DNA from 2 places in the Bacillus sp. AC266 genome. Region 2 is predicted to be linked to the other one. Evidence: riboswitches for the same ligand, from Rfam matches in the RefSeq annotation. Region 2 holds a riboswitch; the other holds the start of a gene.

Region 1 (12,674 bases), on a different contig from region 2:
GTTAAAAATAGAGAACGTTCTCACCGTGAGTCATGTACGAACCACCTCTCTCAAACTTTATTTCTACAGTACTTACTTATTGCTATAAAACACTTCATAACTTTTCATATGTGCTTAGTATGAATAAAACTGTATAAATTTTCTATTTTATTGCGATTTCCACATTCACACAGTGAATATATTACATGAAAATATTATTCATTTTAAACTAATTAACGTGTGAAAGTATGAAATTTCGTTTTGTTTTCATGTAAGTTTTGTACTGTAAGGTCATTTAAACACAGCTATTTATATAACGTAAAGAAGTATTTTAATTCCCTTTATTTTCAAGCTCTCATGTCCTTATCCCAAAATAAAATTCAATTCACTTTCTCGATTAAACTATCTATATACCACAACAGGAAACACTACATATTCATAACCATTAAAATTATACTAATATATTTTTTAAATCCATATGCAATTATGCATAGCATATACACAAAAAGGATAACTTCACTTTCGTGAAGTTATCCTTAAAAAATTTCCTTACTTTTTCAAATGATACGGTACTGTCGTAATAACAACATTTCTTTTATAGAGTAAATACGCACGAATGAGTAAACTAGACTGATTATGAAGAATGTTATGCCAACCTTTTTTCGGAATAAACTGTGGTATAACGACCGTAACTCGGTAATTTGATTCACTCGCTTTATATTGCACTGTGTCAATAAATTTTGTAAGCGGCTGAATAATGCTTCTATAATGAGAATGTAATGTAACAAGCCTTACTTCAGGTTGCCACTTCTCCCATCTCTCTTCAAATTTCTTTTCCTCTTCTCTGTCAAAAGCAACATACACAGCGATAACTTGATCTGCAGAAAGAGCTTTAGCATAGTTCAGTGAATTTTCTACTACATGAGTCATACCTGCTACAGGAACGACAATTACATTCCCTTCAATCGGAACAAGTGGTTCACAAGTTTTTAAACTTAATTGATCGCCCACTGCATCATAATGCTTCTTAATTCGATGGAACAAGAAGATAATGAAAGGTAAGAAAATAAGGATTGACCAAACTTGTGCGAACTTAGTTAAAAAGAACATGCTCATAACGATAAAACTAATGACTGCACCAATTAAATTGACCGTTAATCTTAAAGCCCATCCTTCAGGCTTTTCACGAAGCCATTTTAGTACCATTCCAGTTTGAGAAAGTGTAAACGGAATAAATACCCCTACTGCATATAGCGGAATCAAGTGTTCTGTTTTTCCCTGAAAAGCTACAATTAAAATAATCGAAGAAATCCCAAGTATAATAATACCGTTTGAATAACCTAGGCGGTCTCCTCTAATCGTAAACATTCTCGGTATAAATTTATCTTTTGCAAGGTTAACTGCTAATAGCGGAAATGCAGAATAACCTGTGTTAGCCGCAAGAATTAATATTAAAGCTGTTGTACCTTGTATGAAATAGTACATGAAATTACGTCCAAAAGTTTGTTCAGCAATTTGTGAAACGACTGTTACTTCCTTACTTGGGTTAATTCCGTAATAATAAGCTAAAAAGACAATTCCAGAAAATAAAACTGCAAGTAATGCACCCATTGCAAGCAATGTTTTTGCTGCATTGTTAGGTGCAGGATCTTTAAAGTTTGGAATTGCGTTAGATATCGCCTCAACACCCGTTAAAGCAGAGCTTCCTGAAGCAAATGCTCGTAACAGTAAGAACAAACTAATTCCCGCAACTGGTGTTCCAATTGGCGAATGCAGCGTGGGTGAAACGTGACCAGTCAAAATATTATATATTCCTACACCAATTAATATAAATAATGCTACAACGAATAAATAAACCGGATATGCTAAAACGGAAGCTGATTCCGTTACGCCTCTTAAATTTAAGATGGTAATCAATATGACAAATATAATCGCAATGATTACATTATGTGCATGTAAGCTAGGGAAAGCTGATGTGAGCGCATCTGTACCTGCAGATACACTTACTGCAACCGTTAAAATATAATCGACTAATAAAGATCCTCCAGCTATTAATCCCGGATTCATCCCTAAATTTTCTTTTGATACTACGTATGCACCCCCACCATGAGGATAAGCAAAAATAATTTGTCGATAAGATAAAATAAGAGCTGTCAATAATACTAATACCCCAATTGCAATCGGAATGGAATACCAATAAGCTACCGCTCCAAGACCTGCTAAAGCAATTAATATTTGCTCTGGTCCGTATGCAACCGATGACAATGCGTCAGAAGATAAAATTGCTAGCGCCTTCGTTTTATTAAGCTTTTGCTCTCCTAACTCTGTTGATTTTAACGGCCTTCCAATTAAAAACCTTTTGATAGATGAAACCAACGCTGTCCACTCTCCAATAATTTTGCACGAATTTTTCTGCTAATTACAGCGGATAAACTATTTCTTCAGAAAACAAAAAATGTCTACAAGCCATAATGAAATAGACTTGTAGACATTATTTTTTTTGTCGCACAAGCTCCACCTTCCTTCTCAATATAACGCTTACGAGGTTAGCTGTCGGATTCGGGCCTATGAGTAGCCCTACCTTTTTCAAGGATTCACCCCATTGGATTAAGTACTAATCCATAAGAACGGGTCCCCCGCACCATGCGGCTTCAGCGATTTAGAAAATTGAAACTGTGGATTATAATACTCCTTTATTTTCAAAAAGTAAACAAAAATTTTAAAAAAGAAAAAAATTAAAATGATTGCGCATAATCCACCGAAAAATATACATAATGAATACTAAAAATCCACAAAGGAGACCCGTATGTCTAAAGAAAAGAAGCCACTTTTTTCCGATTCATATTTAGATGCAGTAGCAAATGAAATTAATCAGCTATATGGTAAACGTGAAAGAGAACGAAATACGACAGATAAACCGAAAAGAAACGAATAAATTGTCAAAAAGAAATAAAAAAAGGATAGCAACATTTATATTTTGCTATCCTTTACTCTTTTTCATACCATTTCTTTAGTAAAAATCATTTTTTCATATACCTTTAAATTTTGATACACAACACTTAATAAAGGCACATCTATAGACATTTCCTCTGCTAATTTCAATAAGTATCCTTGTAAATGCTTCCCTTCAATGAGCGAACCTTTTTCCATATCCCGTTGCATCGATGACTTCATATCATACGAAATTTTATCAATTGTTTTCATATGTTCCTGGGCAATGTTTTCCTTTACCGGAGCTCCTAATGCCCTCATGATTTGCACAGATTCTTCAAATAAGTTTTGGATAAAATCGCGTCCACCTTCGCTTTCGCGAATCGGTCCTATTGGTGCACGCATTAATGTTGTCACACCTGACATTACAGTAATAAATAAATATTTATGCCACATATCTTGCGTAATATTTTCACTTAAAACAAAACTAGATTTCGTACCCGCAAATGCTTTGGAAATATGATTGATTCTCTCTGAATCTTGAGACTTAATTTCTCCAAATACAAGTCTGTTGGCAGCACTCGTTTGTACAATTTCTCCCTGATCGTTTAATGTCGTCTCTATAAAGCATAGACCGCCAATTACTTTTTCTTCACCGAATTCCTTTTGTAATAGTGATAAATGAGCGATACCATTTAACAATGGGATTATTACAGTATTTTTACCTACAAACGGCTTTAAATCTATGGTCGCCTCGTGTAAATGATACGCTTTTGTTGAAAATAAAATCACATCAAATGGAGTCGTTCTATCTTCTTTCGTTACCAATTTCGGTTGAAATGAAAAATCTCCATTAACACTACGAATAACAAGGCCTTTTTCTTCTAATTGCTGTTTTCTTTTGCTGCGAACGAGAAATGTAACATCTTCTCCCTTTTCTACTAATCGGCCACCGAAAAATCCGCCAACGCCCCCAGCTCCTAATACTAAAATACGCATACAACATCCCCCTTTTTCTAACACAATTATACTAATTTTAGTATACATAACATTATACATGTCCCTTGTTAAATAAGCTGAATTTTCATTCTTAATCTAATGAACAAGAGAGGTTATTTTCAAGAAAAATTGGGCATGTTGTTTCTATAGCTTATACGGAAAGGAAACAATGTAAATGGAGGCAATACAAACAATCGAGGAAAAAGATGTAACAACAGCTATATTTCAATTTATATTCCCGTTTTCGTTTAAAACTGGATATGAACAAAATATGTTCCCTTTCTTACAAAAAAATGATTTTCGACCTTTTCGACTCGATCATCTTGAAGATGAAAATACATATTACGGGAAATTTCAAGTTTCACATCAAAATATGGAAGCATACTATCTTTCCTTTACAAATAAAATTCTCTTTCCTCATTCAGAACATCAAAAAGGATTACAGCGCTATTCTAAAGACCTTAATTTAAATGGACATTTAACAACTAACCTTATTTCCGTTCCATTCAAGATACATTCTATTGATGTAACACTTTGTCCTTATGAGCTTGGGTTCTTAACAATTCGGACAGAAATAAAAACCGCTCCTAACATGACATTATCAGAAGCAATTGAATTCGCGGCTCGCTTCCGTGTACTTGAAACTAAAAGTGATACGACTGAGACTATTTGTATTGAATGTGATGGAAAAAAATATTCACAAGTAGAAAAACTTATATTCGGTGATTTATTTCATGGTTTAACAGACTTCTTTGAGAACAAGAGATTGCGGAGTTCTTATTTTCAAACATTCCCTTTCTTTGAAGACCAGCGAATGTATGTACAAACTCTATTATCCATAAACAAAGAGTCAGACCTTCATATAATCGATGTATATCGAACTTCCAGTCTTTCCGGATTATCAGATGATGGTAAGCCATATATTAGTGCAAATAATGTTCCTTATATTCACGATTATTTAACAAAACATTCTTATCAAAGATGGGCTCCTAACCGTTACTTTATTATGGAAGAACATATTTTCACATGTATTACAAATGAAGGTGAACAAGCAGTCACTAAACTTGCTAGTCAAATGTACGGGGAGTTTTATTACGCTTTATTATTAAATTTATTTCATAAAGTTGTTTTATTAAAGATGGCAAACGCTTATGCTGAACTAAATATTGAACAAGATACAAATGAGATAGAGAAATTAATTTATTCAATAAATTCGTTTACAGCTAATTATTTTTCTTTAGAATTAGTATCCCAATCACAAAGTGAAGATATTTTCTTTCGTCTAAGAAAACTTTTTAACATTGAAGTACTGTACACGAACGCGAAACAAAATCTCGATAGTTTATTTAAATATCAAGAAAATGTTGCTTCAAAAAAAGATAGCCTCTTATTATTAATTTTAACGCTCTACTCTGTTGTAGGCCAAATGTTAGGGTTTACTATGATTGATCTTTTAAGAAACACCGATTCAAACAAAATATCATCGCCTTTTGAATTTTTTGCTCTATTAATAGCGATTAGTGGTATAGTCATTTCACTTATTTTAGGTATACAAAGTTTATACCAATGGAGTGTACAACATAAACGAAGAAAAGCATGGGTAAAACAAACTGTATTATCTGCTGTGAAAGAGAAGGATAGTACAAAGTAACTAAAAAACAGATGGCAGCACGATGCTACCATCTGTTTTTTTATTAAGCTAATTTTGCTTACTTACCTGCTTCGATTTTTTCTAATGTAGCAGCTACTTGCTCTTCTGTTAATTCGTGTTGCACGATATAACGATTACGTGGGTGTACACGACATTCATGAGAACATGCACGTAAATGTTTTGCTTCACTTTCTTCAGAACATAAAATTTTCTTGTTACATTCAGGGTTTGCACAGTTTACATAGCGCTCACAAGGTTCACCTGTAAAGTGATCTTTACCAACGATAACATGTTCTTTTTGGTTTACTGGTACAGCGATACGCTCATCAAATACGTAACATTGACCATCCCAAAGTTCACCTTGTACTTCTGGATCTTTTCCGTACGTTACAATTCCGCCATGAAGCTGGCTTACATCTTCATAACCTTCACGAACTAACCAACCTGAGAATTTCTCACAACGAATTCCCCCTGTACAGTACGTTAAAATCTTTTTACCTTCAAGTGTTTCTTTATTTTCTCTAATCCAATCTGGTAATTCACGGAATGATTCAATATCTGGTTTAATCGCACCTTTGAAGTGTCCTAAATCAAATTCATAATCATTTCGTGCATCAATAATAACTGTATCTTCTTGTTTCATTGCCTCATAAAAATCTTTTGGTTCTAAATACTTCCCAGTAATTTCTTTCGGGTTAATGTCGTCTTCTAGACGAAGTGTAACTAACTCTGAACGAGGACGTACGTGCATTTTCTTGAATGCATGTTCATCTGCCTCATCAATTTTAAATACGATTCCAGCAAAACGTGGATCATTATTCATCGCTTCCACGTATTTTTCTGTTTGTTCAACAGTTCCAGAACAAGTTCCGTTAATTCCTTCTGTCGCTACAAGAATTCTTCCTTTTAACTCAAGTGATTTACAAAATTCTAAATGCTGTTCAGCAAATTCTTCTGGATTTTCAATTGTTGTGTACATGTAATACAGTAATACTCTATATGGTTTTGTAGTTGCCAATGTATTTCTACCACCTATCTAAATTTTAAAATCATGTATAAGTTAACGTTCATATCAAAACATATATAATAAGAAAATACATACTAAATTGTACTTAGCCTATTTTCTTCTATTTACAATTTTTTCTATAAGTTAACAGAAATAAAAACAAGATTACAGAACAAAACACTACGGTTAGGTTGTAATCCCAATATATTATATATCATACAATTTCATTTCCATCAATTAATATGCTGTAATATAGGCTGTATGTTCACATAAATTTCAAAAACAACCCTATAATTTATTATCTTCTCCCTTAGTCAGCAACCATAAACTCCCAATTTTTTTTGCATCGTCACACCATTCATTGCATACAGTCATATAATTTGCATTAAGGAAACTTTTATGTTCAAATGAAATTGCCACATCATATATCTAAACGTATTGAAATAACGAGTAAGAATAAAGTGAAACTTTAATCAAGTTAAGATTTCAAAGGGGAATACTACTATGAATAAAGATATAACAAAAAATGAACAAGTCCCTTCTCAAAGTACAACAGTTCAATCAGCCCATTTAGCGTTAAGTGGACAAACAAAAGGCTTTAAAAGACTGTTACCATTCTTAGGACCTGCTTTTATCGCATCAGTTGCTTATATTGATCCTGGGAACTTCGCTACAAATATCGCAGCTGGATCACAATATGGGTATTTATTGCTTTGGGTAATACTCGCTTCTAATTTAATGGCTGTATTAATTCAAACTTTATCAGCTAAATTAGGAATCGCTACTGGGAGAAATCTTCCTGAAGTAGCTCGCGAAAACTTCCCCAAACCAGTTTCCATCGGTTTATGGATACAAGGGGAACTCGTTATTATGGCTACAGATTTAGCTGAATTTATCGGGGCAGCACTTGGCTTATACTTACTATTTGGAATTCCGATGTTACCAGCTGCTTTAATTACAGCAGTTGGATCATTTATTATTCTTGAATTTCAACGCAGAGGCTTTCGTCCATTAGAAGCTATCATAACAGGTATGATTTTTATCGTTGTTATCGCTTTTGGTATCCAAGTCTTTTACGCAAAACCGGAATTAAACCCTCTACTCTCAGGACTTTTCACTCCAAAATTCCAAGGTGTAGATAGCATCCTTTTAGCAGCTGGAATTTTAGGTGCGACAGTAATGCCGCACGCGATATATTTACATTCGGCCTTAACGCAGCGCCGTGTAGTCGGAACAAATGATGAACAAAAGAAAAAGATTTTCCGCTTCGAATTCATCGATATTATTATTGCAATGGTTATCGCTGGAGCAATTAATGCAAGTATGTTAATTGTAGCAGCTGCACTATTCTTTAAAAACGGCTTGCACGTTGAAGACCTTGATGTTGCTTTTAACCAGTTCAGTAATTTAGTCGGTCCTGTATCGGCTGCATTATTTGGGATTGGACTTTTATCAGCAGGTTTATCTAGTTCTTCTGTTGGTACGATGTCTGGTGATATTATTATGCAAGGATTCATTCGAATGCATATTCCGTTATACTTACGCCGATTTATAACAATGATTCCGCCTCTCGTTATTATCGCTTTAGGTGTAAATCCAACTTACGCTCTCGTTATGAGTCAAGTTGTCTTATCTTTCGGTATTGCCTTTGCATTAGTACCACTTATTATGTTTACAAGTAATAAGAAGATTATGGGCGCACTCGTCAACCATCGCATTACAACATTTATCGCGTGGTTAATCGCTGCACTTATTATCGTTTTAAATATTTTCTTACTGTATCAAACATTTGTAGGGTAATGAAGAAGGGTATTCCAAATTTGATTTGGAATACCCTTTTTGTATGAAATGATTTCCTTCTACTTACCACTTATGTATGTCCCTCTTTCCGGCATTATCGCACCTTTTTCAGTTCGAAAATAAAGTGGCAAGCCTTCCGTGAAAAACATACTCACCTTGGATGGATCCTGCCTTTGATGATGGATATGTAAATGTGGTTCACTTGAACTTCCTGAGTTACCGACTTGGGCAAGAAACAAAAATACCCCCGATTCATCTAGTCGTAAATCAATATGATTAACAGCCATAGATTCAAAATCATCCTTACCTCTTGAATAATCTTTATTTTCAGATTAAATTATATAATAACAAATACATTCTAGTTTCATAAGAAATGGAGTGAAAATATGTTTCCTATATTAAAAACCAACCGACTCATTTTACGAGAACTTACCGAAGAAGATGCACCGAGTATACTACAATGCTTTTCTAATACTGATGTCCTGCGCCATTATGGCCAAAAACCATTGCAAAACTTGGATCAAGTAAAGCAAATCCTTACTAATTTTAAGTTGGGTTACAACGCAAGAAGCGGCATTAAATGGGGAATCGAATTAAAAGACAAGAAAGGGCTCATTGGAACAATTGGTTTTCATGATTGGTCTTCCGAACATAAACGAGCAAATATAAGTTATGCCTTTTTGCCTGAACACTGGGGAAATGGATATGCGACTGAAGCGGTTTCTGAAGTTATATCATACGGTTTCCACACACTTCATTTAAAACGGATCGGAGCAATTGTCTTTCTTGAAAATGAAGCTTCCAATAAAGTGCTATTAAAATTAGGATTTGAAAAAGAAGGCGTTCTAAAAAATTATATGTATCAAGATGATATCCCATATGATACGAATTATTATTCTTTATTAAAATGAGTTTAATAGAAATTATACGTAAAAACTCGTTTCAGCATAATGAATCAAGATAGTGGATTTTTAACGAAAGATGGGAAACCGAGCGTTTTTCATTTCTTAGATCATCATACGACTGATGCGAAGTACAATAAATTATATAATCTAAACAAAGGGCATGAGCATATTCTTACTCATGTCCCTTTTTTACGTTCTTTTTCTGTTTTCGCAATGCTTTTGGAATGTATACACAGAAAGGTTCGCTTTCCATGTAATCTCCCGTCATTGCATATGCTTTAGAACGAGATCCTCCACAAACATATCGAAACCCACAAACTAAACTTTTTATAAGTTTTCAATACCATTACCTCTTTTCTAAAACCATAAAGAACGTACTATCCGGTAGCACAACCGCATTCCCAGACTCATCTTTAAAATCGATTTTCTCGCTAAGATGTTGTGTATATCCATCCTGTAAATAGTTCATAGCTTGAACGATGTTTACTTTATCTCCAAAGATACCCTTTACGAAATCCTGATAGTCGTTTGGCGTAAAGATTCCAAACTGCTCTTGCACCTCGTGAACGAAGGAATCCTCACCCCATGTATACGTATATAAGAACTCCATCGCATCGTTAACAGGCATTTTGACTGTATTGTCTGCAAGTACCTCATACTGGATTATACGCCCCTTAAATTCACGGACATACTGCTCTAAGAACTTCATTCCACCTGCATCTTTAAAATGAATCACACGCATTAACATTTTATCTTCAGTCATGATGCCATCACGAATGATAATACGACCTCCTGGCTTTATCACCTCGTAAGCACTCTGTAACCCCTTTTTGATTACTTCATGATTGAATTTCTTACCTTCATACTCAATATAAGAGAACAGCTCATGAAGGATAGAAGAATACACAATCGTATCAACCGATTCTTTATCAAACGAGCTACCTAAGTTGATAGCATCCCCTTTAATGACGTCCCAAGAACGACTTTCGTCCTGTTTCTTCTTTTTCAACGTATCAATCACATTTTCGGAAATATCGATACCGTAGATTCGTTTATCCTCGGTCTCTTCTTCAATCATGTCTAGCATAACACCACCACCGGATCCGACATCTACAATCGTATCTCCCTTTATATAATCAAGAATAATTCGTTTATCATCAGCCGAACTATTCATATGCTCCAAATACACTTCTTCGTTATGGAATCTATCATATGCATCCTTTCGTAACCCGAAGAAATCAAAGAGCAGTACATTTGCCCGAGCATGCATCATATCTATCTTTTCTGCCTCTACACAGAAGATGATTAACGCTTCACCTACAGCAGAAAACTGAAACGACACATACGCAGTCTTCATATCTTCATCGACTTTAACCTCAAAAGAAACATGTGTTGTATTCGGCTTCTCGTTCTCACGGTACTCCCGTAGATACTTCTCAATAACCCGCTTACGATACACGTTGTCCTTCTTCTCGCCTTTGAAATCATAGTGCAACTGCTGCATCAATTTCTCGAAATGGATATGCTGAACCTTTCTAGTGCCTATCTCGTTCTTTAACATAACAAAAACTGTCCAAATATCCTCGAAGCTAAGGGCATGCATAGACGGTTCTACATACCACAAATCCTTATCAGATAAAAATGTTTGAACGTCTCTCTTCTCGCTCCCCATAATTATATCTTTTTCAAATACTGACTCCTTATGTTTTGGCGTGAGTCTATGTACACGAGAAGTAAATGGCTCCACATAACCATCAAATAGCCCATCAATTGTAATCTTCACATCGTTCTTTACTTCGCTCCACAAAGATTTTGATACACCTTCAATAATACATTGATTAAGATAGTATAGAATCTCCTTTAACCTAACGTCTCCGTATTCTTCTTTATATGTGTCAATTAAATCAATATGAGAGTTCAAACGAGCCTCTCCGCGGATATACTGCCCGATTAATCCATGTGTTCTAATTAAATCTCGAACAAACAAATACTCAGTAGAGTTTAAGTTTGTCTCTATATGTTCGATAAACTGAATATCACTAAAGATATCAGCAGAACCCTCGTTATGTACCAATAGATTGATTCCGTTCTTCTTCCATTTCTCTCGCTGTTTTAAAGAGCCTACCTTTGCAAGCTCACTATACGTTAGTACTTTTTCAATAATGCGATACGCTTCTTCATCTAAAGACAATCCATCTAACACTTGCAGCGTACGGTGTACATAGTACAACACCGCATCTGTTTTTAATTCACCAAGTACTTGTACATTCTCATAGTTTTGATGTATCTCCTCTGCCTCGATTAGATGCTTTAACCACGTAGGGAGATCATCAGAAAACCCTTCAATGTATTTATTTAGAACTTCAATGTTTTTCAACTTATTTACCCCCATATATAATCAATATCTGTAGTAAGGTCTGGGACACCTTCTCCAAAAAGATCATCACCTTATGTCCCCCTGAGTGCTACTACTTGCTTTTTACCATCTACATCTCTTTCAAATACAAATGTATCAAACCCAGTCTTTTTATCATGTAAAAGAGAGTTATCAATTTCGTTACTAACATGCCAAGTTTGTAACACATTCTTTTGTTCATCTCTTATTTTAACTTCATCAGGAATTTCGGCGGAATAAACATCAGGACTCAGCGGATCACTTCATAAACATATGTTGTAACAGAATCAACTGAAAATGGAAACGGCAAGCGGGTGCACTCCACTTGCCGTTTTTTCATAGCTTAGTATGTATTTGAATTTCTTTTGCTTTCTCTTTTTCACCCTTCACGCGTACAATTAAATCATATGATCCGGATTTTGGCGCTTCAAAAGAAAGCAAACCTTCCTTTTGAGAAGTGACTTCTTCTTCATAAATAACCTTATCATCTTTTGTAACTTGCAATAAAATCGTACCTTCTTCAACGGCTGCTTCATAAGGAATTTCCACATTTCCTTTTTCAGCTTTAAGCGTTTGCACATCGTAATACCCTTGCAGGGAACCAATTTTTAAAGTCGTTTCGCCATTTTTTTGAACCTTTGTAACTTGTGTTGCTGTATTGCACGCGCTTAACAATACGACAAGAGTGAGAATCATAAATAAACGTAATGATTTCATAGAAATCCTCCTTTTTTATGTATATGAATTAAGATTCATTCTTTAACTATTTCAAAAACACCAACACCTTAAAAGGATCACTGCTTTTCTTCAATTTCTTTTTTAAATAATTTTTGAAACTCTAATTCTGTTTCATTAATAAAACCAAGATGTAACACACTAGAGATATCTTCATGATTCAAAAAGAAATTATACTCCGAAGAAATATTACTAGCATATTTAAAATTCTTTGCAATTCTCCTCAATTCTTCCGGTCTAACTTGTATATTCCTCATGAATATCCCCCTATCC
Region 2 (12,674 bases):
GCATTTTCAGCTGCTGGGGCAGCTTGCGGCCGCGTACCTTGTACGGGAGAATACATAAACTGGTTCGGCTTTGTGACAATCCCGTTTTTAGCACTTATCGGCTTTATCACAATCGCTGTTTGTAGCTTCATCGTAATTAAAAACAAATAAGGAGATGAAAGAATGAAAAAAATGCTTATATTTGGCGGTATTATTATCGCCTTGTTTGCAGCAATTTTCGCTGTAACACAAATGGAAGAAAAAAATGCTTCAACAAGCCAAAAAATTGATAATGCTACTAGTCAAACAGATGGTTCTGACTACTACACAAATAAAATCTCTCTTTCAGATCTCCAAAAGAATTTAAAAGAGAAAAAAGAAGAAACAGTATACTTTTATCAAACATCTTGCGTTCATTGCCAAAAATTATCTCCTATCGTAGTACCAATGGCTAAAGACTTGAATGTTGATATGAAAGTTATGGATATTGAAAAATTAGATGCTCCTTGGGATGAATATAAAATTAAAGGAACTCCAACAATCATTCATTTTAAAGATGGTAAAGAAGTGAGCCGTATTAGCGGCGAACAACCGGAGGACAAATTAAAAGAGTGGCTTGAGCAAACGAAAAAATAATAAGAAAAGGAAACTCCTTCTATACATGAAATGGGCGTAAAATCCCACACTAATGTATGAGGAGGGGGTTTTATGCCAGAAGTGAAATGCTCTGTTTCCAATTGCTCATTTTGGGGACAAGGTAACCTTTGTCAAGCAAGTGCAATCGTTGTTCAACCTGATGCACAAGAGGCAGGTCAAATTGAAAACAGTTCATATACAAACGCTACTTTAACAAACGAGACGCTTGAAAGTTCTGTAACAACGAGTGTAGAAACGTGTTGTCATACATTTAAACCGAAATATTAAACGTAAAAGCATACGATTAGTCGTATGCTTTTTTACATTCCTCTCCAAACATCATGCATCATAAAAAAGTACAAAATAACGAGAAGGACCGTCCCGCATAAAGTAATGCGCCGATATACACTCTTCTCCCCTTCCCTCGCTTTAACAAATGCCCAAATAAATCCAACGAACAATATTAAATCAATATATGGAACATAAAAGGAGAAGACGAGTAACGCATATAAATACACGATAAATAAACAAGTCGTGATTAAGAAAATTTTAAATGCAAATTCACTTTTCATAATGTGACCGCCCCCCAGTCTGTACTGTATTATATTCAGCAAAACATAATAGTTGCTGTTTCAATTTTTTTATCTCACTATTTACAGGCGCGCGATTGGTATGAAATCATTAAAACCAACTAAACTTCATCACAAATAAGCTACCGCCTATACACGGTAGCTATTATGGAACATTATATTTCCTTTTATATATGTTACTTAAAATCGAATAAGGTAATTGCTCATAACGAATTTTTTCTCCTGTTTCATCTACAATATACAAATTGTTTCCTATATAATAGGTTCCATCTTTTCGTTTTGAATACACTGTATATTTTTCATTTGGCAATACCGTTTTTACTTTCGTCAATTGTCCATTTGGTTCTTGCCAATATATATCGGCGCGATCTACTAACGTAAGCATTCCAATTTGTTCTTCTTCTACTTTACGACCATTCCAACTCACAACCCGATAACCAAGCTTATACGCTTCATATTCGGGACTCGTATGAAAACGAGAAATAATTACTTTCGTCTGTAATTGTACCCGGTCGTATAACCATTGTATGTCCCGATCGTGCATGCGAATACAACCATTCGACTCCCTGCTTCCAATCGTCCATTCCCGATTTGTCCCATGAATTGCATATTCCTTTTTATCTAGACCTAACCACCTCGTACCGAGAGGGTTATTCGGAGCACCCCCAGCTATTTTTTTACGATGGTATTCTTTATTTTTATATTTAGTTATAATACAAAAATTACCCTCAGGCGTCGGGGTCCTGTCTTTTCCTGTCGTTATCGGAAATGTCTTAGTATAGTTTCCATCTTCAAAAAAAGACAGCTGATTCGTCGTAAGGTTAACTAATATTAAATGATCTGTATTAGCAAAAACGCTAGCTGGCAGGCAGAAAAATAGGATTACGATAAACCATACTTTCTTCATCTAAATCCTCCCTAGCACTAACATCATAATAAAGTGAAACTTTACTCGTCGTGGGATTTTGTCCATCCCCACTGAGAATTAGCCTTCACCAATCGAGCATTTACGGACATTTATCTCCCACCTAACTTCCTTGTATTCACCGAATTGTTAGGTAGGGGTCTTACTGCCCGCAAATAGCGGGATAAATACAATTAACTTTACTTTGCTCTTATAAATGAAAACTATCCATTCACAATTACTCCACCATTTACATGCATCATCTGTCCCGTCACATATGCCGAATCACTAGACGCTAAATATACATATGCAGGCGCTAATTCATACGGCTGACCAGGCCTTTGCATAGGAACATTACTCCCAAACTGTGATACTTTTTTCTCATCAAAACTGGATGGAATAAGCGGTGTCCAAATTGGGCCTGGTGCAACACCATTTACACGAATTCCCTTTTGTACTAACGACTGAGAGAGCGATCTTGTAAAAGCGACAATCGCTCCTTTCGTTGCAGAATAGTCGATCAACGTTTCATTTCCTTCATACGCAACGATAGATGCCGTGTTTATAATTACATCCCCTTGCTTTAAATGAGAGAGGGCTGCTTTTGTAACATGAAAATAAGAAAAAATATTAATACGGAACGTTTTTTCTAGCTGTTCCGCTGTAATATACTCTAGTCCTTGCTGCGGATATTGCTGTGCGACGTTATTCACAAGAACATTTAGTCCCCCTAGCTGCTGGGCGGTCTCTTCTACAATCTCTTTACAATGTTGTTCATTACTCAAATCTCCCGGCAATAATACACAATTCACGCCTTCTTTTTCCACAAGTTGTTTCGTCTCAGTTGCATCTTCGTCCTCATCTAAATAAGCAATCGCAATATTTGCTCCCTCTTTTGCAAAAGCGATGGAAACAGCTTTTCCAATCCCGCTATCTCCTCCTGTAATTAATACATTCTTTCCTTTTAACTTTTCACTTCCTTTATAATTAGGATCTTCAAACTTTGGAAGAGGATTCATTAACGATTCAATACCAGGTTGTTTATTTTGATGTTGTGCTGGCATTGTTAAAAAGTTTTTTTGCTGCGGCATAACTTCCTTCAACTCCTTTCCCCTTATAATGCGCACAATAAAAAAAACTACTTACACATTAAAGAACCGCAATTCACACACAGTTTTACGATTAATATTCGAATTTACGACATAAAATATAAGTTGTTCTAAAGTTTTTATGCAAAACTATTGCAAAATAGTTAAAAAACGAATATTATATATAACTGTTGTGAAAATTATTCGTAAAAAGAAAGGATGTTTATATGTTTAACCTTTCAAAACATAAAACTTCTATTAAAACTGAAATTATGGCAGGTATTATTACCTTTTTAACAATGGCATATATCATTGTCGTAAACCCTGTCATCCTTGGGGATGCAGGTGTTCCGTTTGAACAAGCATTTACAGCTACAATTATCGCTGCTGTTGTCGGAACATTATTTATGGCGATCTTTACTAATTTACCAATCGCAATTGCACCAGGTATGGGATTAAATGCTTACTTCTCTTATTCTGTTGTAAAAGCCCATGAAGGCATGACTTTCGCAATTGCATTCTCTGCTGTATTCGTAGCAGGTATGATTTTAATTTTGTTATCATTCACATCTTTCCGTACGAAATTAATGGAAGTAATTCCTGAGAACTTAAAACATGCACTTACTGCTGGTATCGGTCTTTTTATTGCTTTTATCGGTTTGCGCTTAACGGGAATTGTTACAAAAAATGATGCAAACTTAGTTGGGCTTGGCGATCTTCACTCTGCTCCAGTTCTACTAGCATTAGCTGGCCTTGGAATTACAATTATCCTTATGTCTTTAAATATAAACGGGGCACTATTTATCGGAATGTTATTAACTGGTATTATCGCTTACTTCACAGGTCAATTAACATTCTCAAGCGGCGTTACATCGATGCCTGGATTACCAGAAGGAATTATCGTTTCAAATCCAATTACTGCTGTATCTGATGTAATTAACTACGGATTATACGGCGTTGTGTTCTCATTCTTCCTTGTTACACTATTTGATACAACAGGTACACTACTTGGCGTTGCACAACAAGGTGGATTTATGAAAGATGGAAAGCTTCCAAAAGCAGGACGAGCTCTTCTATCTGACTCATTCTCAGCAACAATTGGAGCTATGTTCGGAACAACACCATCAACAGCTTACATTGAATCATCTGCTGGTGTTGCAGCTGGTGGTCGTACTGGTTTAACAACTGTTACAGTAGCTGTTCTATTTGCATTAGCAGCATTCTTCGGACCGTTAGTGAGCGCTGTTTCTGGCGTTTCAGCTATTACAGCACCATCACTAATTATCGTTGGTAGTCTTATGATGGGCTCAGTTCGCCACATCGATTGGGATACATTCGATGAAGCATTCCCAGCATTTTTAGTAATCTTAAGCATGCCACTTACATCAAGTATCTCAACAGGTATTGCACTTGGATTTATTTCATACCCACTTATGAAAGTGGCAAAAGGACAATTCCGTGCTGTTCACCCACTTGTGTATTTATTCGGGATTTTGTTCGCTTATCAATTAGTTTTCTTACCACATTAAAATCCCTCATAAAGAGGGATTTTTTCATAAATAAAAAAGGCTGCAGAGAACTCCTTCTCCACAGCCTAATTATTATTTTTGCAAAAACGTCTGCAAATCTGCAAATTGTCTCTTTGCATCTTCATAGCCTTGCTCATATAAACTTTGTAATTTAGCCGTATCCTTTTCCATACGATCTACTTGAAGCGGCACTTCTGGGCGAATAACAAATAAATTACCCGCTTGCTCTTCTTTTTCAATGTAGTGAAGTGTTTCATTATACACTTCATAACGATTTAGCATCGTATTTACAAGGTTTGGATACTTCTTATAAGCCTTTGCTGCAATCCAACCAAATTTTGATTTTTTCTTCGCGTAACCATGATTTCTCGTCAAAATAACGACTGATTTTTTAAATCCATCTTCCTGTGCTTTACGAACTGGAATCGGATCTGAAATCCCGCCATCTAACAATTGCTTACCTCGGTAGTTTACTGCCGGTGCAATGAAAGGTAATGAACTAGATGCTTGCAATAAATTTAGTGCATCATCATTCGTTCCCTCTTTTTCAAAATAAACAGACTGTCCTGTTTCACAATCAGTTGTTCCTACAAGGAAACGCTCTGGACTATTAAAGTATGTTTCAAAATCAAACGGTACATGCTTTTCTGGAATTTCATGAAAAATGAATTCCATATCAAATAGCTGACGTTTTTTCCACAAGTTTTTATACGATAAATACTGCGGATGTGATGCGTAATCAATATTTACTGTTTTATTTCTATTTCTTTGTCTGGAAAGATACGACGCTGCATGACAAGCACCAGCTGATACACCAATTACATATGGAAAATATAAATCTTGTTCCATAAAATATTCTAATATCCCGCCCGTATATACACCACGCATACCGCCGCCTTCTAATACTAACCCCGTATTTTCAAGCATGTTATTCTCTCCTCTTTATATACATTGACTCTTTAATTATTCACTATGTTAAGTATCTTTTTCTATTATATATGAGTTCTTTCAGAAATTATATTCAAAAGGCTTGAAAAAAAGAAAAATAGAGACTCCTCAACAACCCGGTCTCTATTTTAAGCTCTTTGATCAGCAACGATATGAATATCAATATACTTCGTTTGTCTCATAATTTCATTTACAATAGAACCTTTTCGTATTTCTTCCCACCGTGTTCTCGCCGATTGCCCGAGTAAAACTTGTGTCACCTGTAGTCTTTTTGCAACTTCAATAATAACATCAGCGGGCTTTCTTCCCTTTGCTTCTTCTAATACAAAGCTCGCATCAAATTGATTCGTTAGCGATTTCCATTCTTCAATCGTCTGCTTTTTGCCTGCTGAAATAGAATCTATATTTTCTCTTTCAACGTTTAACACATACAATTCAGCATTTAGCCGATCAGCCATGCGCCAACCTCTCCGTATTAATTTCTCTGCTGTTGAACTGTATTGTACACAAACGAGAATTTTTTCTTTCACACCGATCGGTTCTATTACTGTTTGGCTAATTTTCTCATCCATATCATCTGCAACTTCTCGAAGTGATAACTCTCTTAATGCCCCTAAATTATTTATCGTAAAGAAGTTTTGTAAGCTTTGCTCTATTTTTTCTTCCTTATATATCTTTCCATCTATTAATCTCTTCCGGAGTACCTCAGGTGTTGCATCAACAAGCTGAATTTCATTTGCTTTTTGTAAAATAAAGTCTGGAATACGCTCTCGTACTTTGACATTCGTAATTTGAGCTACAATATCATGAACGCTTTCTAAATGTTGAATATTAAACGCTGATAATACAGATATACCGGCATCTAACAATTCCTGCACATCCATGTAACGTTTCTTATTTTTCGACCCGGGAATATTACTATGCGCAAGTTCATCCACAACAACAATTTGTGGTGCCCGCTTTATAATTCCTTCTACATCAAGTTCATAAAATACTTTCCCTTTATAATCTATTTCTTTTAAAGGAACTTTTTCTAAATCAGCAATTGCTTCTTCCGTCTCTTTTCTACCGTGTGTTTCAATTAAACCAACTACAATATCAATACCGTCTTTTTTCATCTCTCTTGCATCAAATAGCATTTTATAACTTTTCCCAACTCCAGGTGCAGCCCCTACGTATAGCTTTAACTTTCCGCGATTTTGCTGACGAATGTATTCTAAATACTCTTCTGGTGTTCGCCTTTGAAACGTCGGTTTATAGTCATCCGCATACAAAACACTCACAACCTTTCTTTCGAAACAACGCTACCTCAATCCGTTAGATTGAGGTAGCACTGTTACTATTTCATTAATTTCTGTAATTCTAAATTTAACTTTAAGACGTTCACGCGATCTTCTCCAAACAAGCCGAGTGCAGCACCTTCCGTTTGATCCTTAATCAGTTGATTCAGCTTTTCTTTCGGAATATTCGTTAATTTCGAGATGCGATCTACCTGCACAGAAGCCGCTTTTGGACTAATGTCAGGATCAAGCCCTGAACCCGAATTCGTCACTAAATCTATCGGTACTTCTGTAACTGGAACGGCCCGGTTTTGTTTCTTCCAGTCTTCAATACTTTTCTCAACTCGTTTTGCTAAATCTGGATTAGACGGTGCATAGTTATTTGAGCCAGATGCTTCTGCTTTATATTCTATACTAGAGACACGTCCATGAAAATAACGTGGATCTGTGAAATTTTGACCGATTAGTTTTGAACCAACTACTTCATCCTTTTCATTATATATAAGACTTCCATCCGCATTATCCTTCATTACCGCTTGAGCAATACCAGTTACAATAAGCGGGTATACAAGGCCGCACAAGACTAAGAACGTAAAAGTAATACGAATAATTGGTGAAAGTATACTTTGTTTTTCCGCCATCTTTTTTCCCCTCTTCCTTATATGAACAAGCCGACAATCATATCAATTACTTTAATTCCAATGAATGGAACGATCACTCCGCCAAGCCCATAAATGAGTAAGTTTCTGCTAAGCAATGCATTAGAACTCATCGGTTTATATGCGATACCTTTCATCGCTAGCGGAATAAGTAACGGAATAATAACCGCATTAAATATTAATGCTGATAAGATTGCTGAAAGCGGTGATGTTAATTTCATAATGTTTAATGCTTCCATTTGCGGAATCGCAAGTGTAAACATTGCTGGAATGATTGCAAAGTATTTTGCAATATCGTTCGCAATACTAAACGTCGTTAACGCACCACGTGTCATTAACAATTGCTTACCGATTCCTACAACCTCAATAATTTTCGTTGGATTCGAATCTAAATCAATCATATTTGCTGCTTCTTTCGCAGCTGTTGTCCCACTATTCATTGCTAATCCAACGTCAGCCTGTGCTAATGCCGGAGCATCATTTGTACCATCACCTGTCATCGCTACAAGTTTCCCTTTATCTTGCTCTGCTTTAATAACTGCAATTTTATCTTCTGGTTTACACTCAGCAACGAATTCATCTACCCCTGCTTCTTTTGCAATTGTTGCTGCTGTTAATGGGTTATCCCCTGTACACATAACCGTTTTAATCCCCATTTGGCGCAATTGTTCAAAACGCTCACGCATACCAGGTTTTACTGTATCCTTTAAATAAATTAAACCGTAAATACGATCATCCACTGCAACTAAAAGTGGTGTTCCGCCTTCTTTTGAAATTAAATCTGCTTTTTGATTCACATCTTTCGGAATCGTTCCGCCTTGTGATTGAACCCATTCAATAACGGCACCGACAGCACCTTTTCTCACTTTCGTTCCATCCTGTAAATCAACACCGCTCATTCTTGTTTCTGCTTTAAATGGAACAAATTCACCTTGTTCTGCAATTTCTCTATTATATGATATAGATTTCGTTTGTACATATTCTATAACAGATCGACCTTCTGGTGTTTCATCTAAAAGTGAGCTAATCGCAGCCCATTTTCCTACTTGCTCAATCGTTTCATTTCCTACTGGTAGCAGTGTATGTGCCATCCGGTTCCCGAAAGTAATCGTACCTGTTTTATCTAAAATAATTGTATTAATATCACCCGCAGCTTCTACTGCTTTCCCTGACATCGCTAATACATTAAACTTTGTTACGCGGTCCATCCCAGCAATACCAATTGCTGATAATAACCCACCAATTGTCGTTGGAATTAAACAAACTAACAATGCTACAAGTACAGCTGTATCAATTTGAAACCCTAAATAGTTTGTAAAAATCGGCAACGTCACAACGACGATTAAGAAAATTAGAGTTAAACTCGTTAATACTGTATTTAAGGCAATTTCATTCGGCGTTTTTTGACGCGCAGCTCCTTCTACTAAAGAAATCATTTTATCAATAAATGATTCGCCAGGATTACTCGTAATTACAATCGTAATCTCATCACTTACGACCATCGTACCGCCTGTCACTGAACAAAAATCGCCACCCGCCTCTTTTATTACAGGAGCTGATTCCCCTGTAATTGCAGATTCATCGACAGACGCTAAACCTTTAATCACTTCACCATCATTTGGAATCATTTCTCCTTGTTTTACAATAACAACGTCACCTTTTCTCAGATCAGTTGCTGAAACTTGAACAATATCTCCATTTTCTTTTACAACATTTGCAAACACATCTTTCTTCGATTGTTTTAAAGAATCGGCTTGCGCTTTACCACGCCCTTCAGCTAAAGCTTCTGCAAAGTTAGCAAATAAAACTGTAAATAATAGAATGAGAGAAACTGTTATATTAAACCACCCTGGTACACTACTAGAACTACTTGGAAGAAAGGATAAAATTAACGTAATGATAAATCCAATTTCCACAACGAACATAATCGGATTCTTTATCATTACTTTCGGATTCAATTTCGCAAAGGATTGTTTCATTGCATGTGTCACGATATCACGATCCATCGTTTTTGCTTGTCTAACCTCATCTTCTACAGCATGTATTTGTGATTCATTTACTCTTTTTTCTTTTACTACTACCGGTCTCATCATTTACCCTCCATTACTTCAATGTAAGAAATTCTGCAATTGGGCCAAGTACTAACATCGGGAAGAATGTTAACGCACCAACAATTACAATTGTTCCGATAAAGATCCCTCCAAATAAACCATTATCCGTACGGAATGTCCCGACTGTTTCTGGTACTACCGTCTTCTCTTTCAGTGAAGCTGCAACAGCTAGCATCGTAATTAAACTGAAATAGCGTCCTAAAAACATAACTAAACCAGTCGTAATATTCCAAAACGGTGTATTGTCTGCTAAACCTTCAAATCCAGATCCGTTATTCGCAGCTGACGATGTGTACTCATATACAACTTGCGTTAAACCGTGGAAACCTGAATGAGAAATTGCATCCGTTCCTAAGCTTGTTGAAAGAGCTAATGCTGAAAACCCTAAAATAAGCAATGGATGAAATAAAATCGTTACCGCAATCAATTTCATTTCCTTACCTTCAATTTTCTTACCTAAAAACTCCGGTGTCCGTCCAACCATTAAACCAGATATAAAGACTGCAATAATTGTATACATAATAATGTTCACAAAACCTGCTCCAACACCGCCGTATACTGTATTTAACATCATATTTACGAGTGGAACTAGACCACCAACTGGTGTTAACGTATCATGCATCGTATTAACGGCCCCCGTTTCCGCAGCTGTCGTTACTGTCGCATAAAGGGAAGAAAATACTGTTCCAAATCGGACTTCTTTTCCTTCTGTACTTCCTTGTACATGTTCGATACCCATTCCATTTAACGCTGGATTCCCATGTAATTCAGATGTAGTAATCGTTATAAATCCTAGTAAAAATACCATGAATAGTGAAACGAAAAGGATACGACCTTGTTTTTTATTTCCTACCATTCGTCCGTACGTAAATGGAAGTGCTGTTGGCAATAACATCATAAGCATCATTTGCAAAATATTACTCATTTGCCCTGGATTTTCGAAGGGATGTGTAGAGTTTGCTCCGAAAAATCCACCGCCGTTATTTCCGAGTTCCTTAATGGACACGAATGATGCAACAGGCCCACGTAATATACTTTGCTTTGCCCCATCGATTGTTTGTGCTGTAACTGCCCCGTCTAACGTTTGTGGTACACCAAGTGCGACAAAGATTAGCGCTGCAACAAACGCAATAGGAAGAAATACTCTCGTTAAAGCTCTCGTAAAATCAACGAAAAAGTTACCAAGTTCTTTTCCAGCGAGTCCTCTTATAAATGCCATAACGAGCGCTAACGTCGTTGCTGGTGCTGCAAACATTAAAAATGTAATCCCGATTAATTGTGATAAATAAGACAAACCATTTTCACCGCTATAATGCTGTAAATTTGTATCAGCCATAAAACTAATTGCTGTATTAAAAGCAAGCGTAGGCTCCATTCCCTCGATATGCGCTGGATTTAGCGGCAGCACACCTTGTAATCTGAAAATGAAATATACAACAACAATCATAAATCCGTTTAGTAAAACGAGTGATAATGCGTACTGTTTCCACGTTTGATTGTATTCTTTTACACCCGTAATTTTAAAAATAAGTTTTTCAAAAGGCCCGAATACTTTATCTAGCGTTTTGCTACCTTGAAAAGCTTTTTCTAAATAAATCCCCGTTGGCTTTGCTACTAGAATAAACAAGAGCATTGTAATAACGACTGCAACCCAAATCATAATGAATGATTCCCCCTAATTAAAACTTTTCTGGATTTAATAATGCGTACACTAAGTACACCGTAATCGCTGCAACAATAACCGATAAGACAATCATCATGATTGCTTCCCTTCTTTCACAACTTTATCTGACCAACTTGCAAGACTTGCCATCGATGCGACTAACCCAACAAAAATACCGATCATTACAACATCTAACATAACTACCCCTCGCTTTTGTTAAAATTTACCATCTAGTTATCAAAAAAAGAACACTAAGCTCTACTTAGTGTTCGAAACGAACAACACAAAGTAAACCTCCTCTCTAAACGCTTACGAGGTTAGCTGTCGGATTCGGGCCTAAAGAGTAGCCCTACTTTCAAAATTGAAAGATTCACCCCAAGTGACAATGCACAAAATTGGTTCCCCCGCTCCATTTCTGGAACTCAGCGATTTTAGGTTTTTTTTGGAAATTTTATGAATGATTTATGAGAGTAAATATACTCCTCTAAATTTAACTTGTAAAGGGGTAAATTACTGAAAATAAGAAAATATCCATCTATTTAAGCGTTTACATTAGTTGTTATTAATATTTTTTCATCTGTTTTCTCGTCTTTCCTTTCTTTTTCACAGAAATGATCTTTTAAATACGAAATAAAAAGAGCGAATTACATGAAGTGCATAGCTTGTTGCACTCAGCATTCGCTCTTTTTTCATTCAACCTTTATTCTCCACGCAAAAAAGCACGCAAATTTCTCCCTCGAATATAAACTTGTGATAATTCCGCATGTAACTGCTCATATTCGGTAATATCCGCCTCTAAATACAAAACATCTTTTGATGGTAATATAATATATGGACCTGGAAAAAGAGGATCGAGCACTACCAATTCGTGAACTCTCTCTACCGATATCGCCCAACGATTCGCTATATCTCCTAGTAACAACACTTTCATCTTCATTTCCCCCGCCCTATTCAAAAAATAAAAAAGAAATATTATCACGGTTCGTAAACACTACAAATTTAGCTCCAATTGTTTCATAGAGCCTGGCCGGATAGCGTTTATTCTTTGTAACAACAGTAATAGGCGCTTGAAAAGAAAAACGAATGTGTTCTGTGAAGAAACTAACTATCGGAAGCTCATCCCCTAGTAAAATCACCTTCTTAATACGTGTGCAAATACTAGTAAAATCCTTCTCCTTATTACAGCTATAAGCTGATTCAAACCCATACTCTCTAACTTCATCCGCTATCTCTTCATTGGCTGTAAAAATAATTAACTCATGCTGAAATGCTACTAGCTCTCTTAAA

Evidence for each region. A riboswitch is a leader RNA that binds a small molecule or an ion and turns the genes downstream of it on or off. The one in region 2 is predicted to bind cyclic di-AMP.
Region 1: linked by a shared signal. The riboswitch ahead of AC0IXC_RS13690 (APC family permease) and the one ahead of AC0IXC_RS21960 (SipW-dependent-type signal peptide-containing protein) in region 2 are both predicted to bind cyclic di-AMP.

What each region holds. Positions count from the first base shown of each region.
Region 1 is NZ_CEEDEC010000003.1:97,608-110,281, forward strand. Features, by position in the region: gene AC0IXC_RS13690 (APC family permease) at 529-2,355, opposite strand; cyclic di-AMP (ydaO/yuaA leader) riboswitch at 2,500-2,646, opposite strand; gene AC0IXC_RS13695 (hypothetical protein) at 2,786-2,914, shown strand; gene panE (2-dehydropantoate 2-reductase) at 2,977-3,909, opposite strand; gene AC0IXC_RS13705 (hypothetical protein) at 4,085-5,560, shown strand; gene trhO (oxygen-dependent tRNA uridine(34) hydroxylase TrhO) at 5,619-6,578, opposite strand; gene AC0IXC_RS13715 (Nramp family divalent metal transporter) at 7,071-8,366, shown strand; partial or broken gene AC0IXC_RS13720 (M23 family peptidase) at 8,426-8,698, opposite strand; gene AC0IXC_RS13725 (GNAT family N-acetyltransferase) at 8,753-9,277, shown strand; partial or broken gene AC0IXC_RS13730 (radical SAM/SPASM domain-containing protein) at 9,444-9,590, opposite strand; gene AC0IXC_RS13735 (class I SAM-dependent methyltransferase) at 9,618-11,663, opposite strand; gene AC0IXC_RS13740 (BA_1872 family lipoprotein) at 12,003-12,383, opposite strand; gene AC0IXC_RS13745 (hypothetical protein) at 12,461-12,674, opposite strand, start outside.
Region 2 is NZ_CEEDEC010000005.1:374,765-387,438, forward strand. Features, by position in the region: gene AC0IXC_RS21895 (disulfide formation protein C) at 1-150, shown strand, start outside; gene AC0IXC_RS21900 (thioredoxin family protein) at 163-615, shown strand; gene AC0IXC_RS21905 (DUF1540 domain-containing protein) at 688-903, shown strand; gene AC0IXC_RS21910 (hypothetical protein) at 936-1,187, opposite strand; gene AC0IXC_RS21915 (L,D-transpeptidase) at 1,351-2,112, opposite strand; gene AC0IXC_RS21920 (SDR family oxidoreductase) at 2,334-3,200, opposite strand; gene AC0IXC_RS21925 (NCS2 family permease) at 3,425-4,726, shown strand; gene AC0IXC_RS21930 (patatin-like phospholipase family protein) at 4,799-5,653, opposite strand; gene kdpDN (KdpD-like non-kinase potassium sensor) at 5,803-6,957, opposite strand; gene kdpC (K(+)-transporting ATPase subunit C) at 7,014-7,595, opposite strand; gene kdpB (potassium-transporting ATPase subunit KdpB) at 7,613-9,703, opposite strand; gene kdpA (potassium-transporting ATPase subunit KdpA) at 9,717-11,384, opposite strand; gene kdpF (K(+)-transporting ATPase subunit F) at 11,404-11,484, opposite strand; gene AC0IXC_RS21960 (SipW-dependent-type signal peptide-containing protein) at 11,481-11,585, opposite strand; cyclic di-AMP (ydaO/yuaA leader) riboswitch at 11,680-11,825, opposite strand; gene AC0IXC_RS21965 (hypothetical protein) at 12,088-12,318, opposite strand; gene AC0IXC_RS21970 (hypothetical protein) at 12,335-12,674, opposite strand, start outside.